Regions from separate parts of the Arthrobacter sp. UC242_113 genome, predicted to be linked through region 2. Evidence: riboswitches for the same ligand, from Rfam matches in the RefSeq annotation. Region 2 holds a riboswitch; the other holds the start of a gene.
What was found. Region 2 has a riboswitch for glycine ahead of ACHMXB_RS22095 (glycine dehydrogenase (aminomethyl-transferring)). Riboswitches for the same ligand answer to the same signal wherever they lie in the genome.

Region 1 (2,448 bases), on a different replicon from region 2:
CATGCCGGTGCGCACTGCCATGTACGCCGCGTGCGGGCCGCCGAAGAACAGCGGGACCCCGAGGCGCTGGGCGGTTCCGACGGCGATGTCGGCGCCCTGCTCACCCGGAGGCGTGATCAGGGTCAGGGCCAGCAGGTCAGCGGCCACGGTCACCAGCGCGCCGCGCTCCTTGGCGGCGGCGATGACGCCGGTCTGGTCCCAGACCCGGCCCGAAACGCCGGGCTGCTGGAGGACGATGCCGTTGATGTCGCCGTCGGGCAGTCCCTGGGAAAGGTCCGCCACCTCGACCTCGAAGCCGAGGGCTTCGGCGCGGCCAAGCACGACGGCGATGGTCTGGGGGAGGCAGTCGGCGTCCAGGACCGTCTTGCCGTCGTTCTTCTTGTTGGCCCGGCGCATCAGCAGCACAGCCTCGGCCACCGCCGTCGCCTCATCCAGCAGGGAGGCGTTGGCGACCGGCAGTGCGGTCAGGTCCTGGACCATGGTCTGGAAGTTCAGCAGCGCCTCCAGCCGGCCCTGCGAGATCTCAGGCTGGTACGGGGTGTACGCGGTGTACCAGGCGGGGGCTTCGAGGACATTGCGCCGGATCACGGGCGGGGTGACAGTGTCGTAGTAGCCCTGGCCGATCATCTGCACGGCGGTCTTGTTCTTGGCGGCCAGGCGGCGAAGCTCGGCCAGGACCTCAACTTCGCTCAGGGCAGCTGTGAGCCGCAGGGGGTTCTCCTGGCGGATGGACGCCGGAACGGCGGTATCCACGAGGCCATCGACGGTGTCATAGCCGACGTTCTTGAGCATGGTGTCGATGTCGGCCTGGCGCCGGGCGCCGATATGCCGGTCGGCAAACGTTGAAGGAAGAGATTGAATCGTCATGAGGAACTCCAGGTTTGGCCGGCCACGTGTGGCACGGCATGGTTTGGGTTCCTCCCCGCTCTGTATTGGACCTGAGAGATTCCGCGGAGTTGGTTCTCCGCTTGCACCGTCGGTGAGCCCGGTTACCCGAACTGCTTTCCAGAGTTGCCTAGCCGCGGCGGTACGGGGGCCTGAGAGATTCCTGGGGAGGATTTGCTCCTACGGCGCCTGCCCGGTGAATGACTGGGAGGACTCTCCCGCCACGGTTCGAAAGGCTATGAAGATGTGGGGTGATTCGGCTCACAAGTTACAGGAGATTCGCGTCGAGGCCAAATCGGAGGTCCCCGTTTGACATTTCTTCGTGACGGAGACCACACTGATCCGGTGGCCAGCGGGGCTGCGCTGACCGGCCCACGCCGGAAGACGCCCGCCGTCACCACGCGAGATTTTTCTCTACATAATTGAAAAAGCTTACGATCTGCGGCGGGAGAGCCCTGCCGGTACGTTCAGCAGGCGCCGTAGGAGCAAACCCTCCCCAGGAAACTCTCAGGCCCACGTACCGCCGCGGCGAGGCAACTCTGGAAAGCAGGCAGGCGCGTCCTGTCTCACCGACGGTGCAAGCGGAAGACCATGTCCGCGGAATCTCTCAGGTCCAAGACAGAGCGGGGAGGAACCGAATCAGTGTGGCTATTGACCACCGAACGATGGAGTTCCTTATGACGATTCATCCCCCTGCCTCGACACCCAGTTCCCCAGCCGGTGAGGCTCCCCGCCTGGAGCGGCAGCTGAGCAACCGGCACATCCAGCTGATCGCCATCGGCGGCGCCATTGGCACGGGCCTGTTCATGGGCTCCGGCAAGACCATTTCCGCGGCCGGGCCGTCCGTGATCTTCGTGTACATGATCATCGGCTTCATGCTCTTTTTCGTCATGCGGGCCATGGGCGAGCTGCTGCTGAGCAACCTGAACTACAAGTCCTTCAGCGATTTCGCCGCCGACCTGCTGGGGCCTTGGGCGGGGTTCTTCACCGGGTGGACCTACTGGTTCTGCTGGGTGATTACCGGGATCGCGGACGTCATCGCCATCGCCGGGTACTCCCGCGAGCTCTGGCCCGGACTGCCGCTGTGGATTCCGGGCCTGGCCACCGTTGCCATCCTGCTGGTGCTGAACCTCGCCACGGTCAAGGCGTTCGGTGAAACCGAATTCTGGTTCGCCCTCATCAAGATCATCGCCATCGCCGCCCTGATCATCGTGGGCATGTTCATGATCTTCAGTGGTTTCCAGAGTGACGCCGGGCAGGCAAGCTTCAGCAACCTGTGGAGCCATGGCGGCTTCTTCCCCAATGAATTCATGGGTTTTGTGGCCGGTTTCCAGATCGCTGTGTTCGCTTTTGTGGGCATTGAACTGGTGGGCACCACGGCCGCGGAGGCCAAGAACCCGGAGAAGAACCTTCCCAAGGCCATCAACTCCATCCCGGTGCGCGTGCTGCTCTTCTACGTGGGCGCCCTCATCATTCTGATGTCCGTCACGCCCTGGACCCAGTTCGCCGCCGGCCACAGCCCGTTCATCGCCATGTTCTCGCTGGCCGGTCTCGGGGCCGCCG
Region 2 (2,448 bases):
TATCGAGCGCGCGGTTGATCTCATTGTCCGACTTATTGTTGCCGTGAAGACCCAGCTTCACGCCATCGATACCAGCCCGTGCTGCCAACGCGAGTTCCCCTCCGGAACACGTATCCAGGCGCAGTCCTTCCTCCGCTACCCACTTGGCTACCTCGGTGCACAGGAAAGACTTGCCCGCATAGTAGACATCCACTCCGCCACACAGGGGTGCAAAGGCTTCATTAAAGGCATCACGGAAGGCCCGTGCGCGGCTGCGGAAGTGGTCCTCGGAGATGATATAGGCGGGTGTCCCGAACCGTTGAGCCAGCTCAGAGACAGGCAGTCCGGCGATAGTGATTTCACCCGCCTCGGATCGAGACACTCCCTCGGCCCAGATCACCGGATTGAGCTCGTTCGGCTCAGTGGGGACCGTAAGCCACTCAGGGGCGATTGGAGACTTTAACTGTTGGGTTTTCTCTGTCGTCGACATAACTCGATTGAGGCCTCGTTCTGGTTTTTACCGCTGGACGTCTTTGGAAGCGGCCAGGGGACCGTGGGGATTCGTGTGAGTGTCAGTACAACAGGGCAGGCGAACGCGATCAATGAGCATAGGTGAAAGGGATTATGTACAAGGTACAGAAGAGCTTAAGGTGCCTCTCTTTCAGGTTGCAGACCAACATCTGACTCATCTACGGTGTGAAGCGAATCACCTACATCTCAATAGCCTTTCGAGCCGTGGCGGGAGAGTTCTCCCCGTCATCACCGGGCAGCGCCGTAGGAGCAAATCCTCCCCAGGAATCTCTCAGGCCCAAGCACCGCCGCGGCGAGGCAACTCTGGAAAGCAGCCGGGCAAGCCTGGCTCACCGACGGTGCAAGCGGACTACCACTTCCGCGGAATCTCTCAGGTCCAATACAGAGCGGGGAGGAACCCAACCATGCCGCGCCACCCGTGGCCGGCCAGACCTGGAGTTCCTCATGACGATCGCATCCCATTCATCATCCTTTGCTGACCGCCATATCGGCGCGCGTCGCCAGGCCGATGTGAACAGCATGCTCAAAGCCATTGGCTACGACAGCGTTGATGGCCTGGTGGACGTTGCTGTTCCTGATGCGATCCGCCAGTCCAAGCCGCTTGCGCTCAGAGATGCACTGAGCGAGGTTGAGGTGCTTGCAGAACTGCGCCGCCTTGCAGCCAAGAACAAGACCGCCGTTCAGATGATCGGGCAGGGCTACTACGACACCGTTACGCCGCCGGTGATCCGCCGCAACATCCTGGAGGCCCCGGCCTGGTACACCGCCTACACGCCGTACCAGCCGGAGATTTCCCAGGGTCGGCTCGAGGCGCTGCTGAACTTCCAGACCATGGTCCAGGACCTGACCGCGCTGCCTATCGCCAACGCCTCACTGCTCGATGAAGCAACGGCTGTCGCTGAAGCCGTCCTCATGATGCGCCGCGCCAACAAGAACAAGGACGCTCGCGACGGCAAAACTGTCCTGGACGCCGATGTCCTTCCCCAGACCATCGCCGTCGTCAAGGGCCGCGCCGAGGCGCTCGGCTTCGAGGTTGAGGTCGCCGACCTGTCCAAGGGCCTGCCCGACGGCACCATCAACGGCATCGTGCTCCAGCAGCCCGGCGTCTCCGGCCGCGTTTTCAATCAGGGACCGCCCCCGCAGACTGGCCCATCCAACGGAGATGGGCACCCACTTACTCATTTGAGCATTTGAGTAAGCGGGTGCCCGGCCTGTTAGGCGGCTTCCTGTTCCAACCCGAAGAGCTGCTGCGCGAGGTCGATCAGGTGCTGGGGCACATTGCCTTCATCCCCGTCGCGGGTCTCTCCCAGGAACACGACGTTCCCGCAGAAGACGTCTGACAGCATCCGGGTTTTTTCGAGGACCAGCATCGCGGTACGGCGGTTCGGGGGAAGGTTGAGGATTTTGCCTTCCTCGTTCAGGTAGAAGTGCCAGTCATCGCCACTCACGGCTTCGATGTTCCCGGCCACGAGGGTTTGCAGGGTCTCCAACCCGGCGTCGATGGTTTCCACGCGGGCCGGTTCATTCAGGTCGGCGGGGATGATCAGGGCGGTGCAGATGCTCATGAGGGTTTGTCCTCTCTCAGATGATATGTCTTGGGGTGGTGCGGTGCCCCGCCGCTCTCGGCGGGGCACCGGCTCGGATAGGGTTAGGCCGCGTCCGTGAGGGTGCAGGGCATCCGGTAGCGGCTGGGCATTTCGGCGGCGGCTTCGGGCAGGTCGTCGGGGCCTTGGGCCTGTCCGTTCTTCCAGTGGAAGAACGCCTGCTCACTGATCGCGGTCCAGAATCTGCCTTTTGTCCTGAACCAGTAAGTGCGGACGTCGCCCTCGCAATAGGTGGCCATGCCGAACAGGTTGCCGATCTCGTCCGCGGTGCGGATCCCGGCGACCATGACGTAAGGCCACTGGCCCAGGTCCCAGCCGTCGCAGCCCCAGCTGG

Region 1: linked by a shared signal. The riboswitch ahead of cycA (D-serine/D-alanine/glycine transporter) and the one ahead of ACHMXB_RS22095 (glycine dehydrogenase (aminomethyl-transferring)) in region 2 are both predicted to bind glycine.

Annotation. Positions count from the first base shown of each region.
Region 1 is NZ_CP171968.1:4,047,695-4,050,142, forward strand. It holds gene gcvP (aminomethyl-transferring glycine dehydrogenase) at 1-867, opposite strand, end outside; glycine riboswitch at 1,016-1,116, opposite strand; glycine riboswitch at 1,321-1,418, shown strand; gene cycA (D-serine/D-alanine/glycine transporter) at 1,563-2,448, shown strand, end outside.
Region 2 is NZ_CP171972.1:60,383-62,830, forward strand. It holds gene lysA (diaminopimelate decarboxylase) at 1-469, opposite strand, end outside; glycine riboswitch at 709-807, shown strand; partial or broken gene ACHMXB_RS22095 (glycine dehydrogenase (aminomethyl-transferring)) at 955-1,635, shown strand; gene ACHMXB_RS22100 (DUF3846 domain-containing protein) at 1,725-2,075, opposite strand; gene ACHMXB_RS22105 (hypothetical protein) at 2,159-2,448, opposite strand, start outside.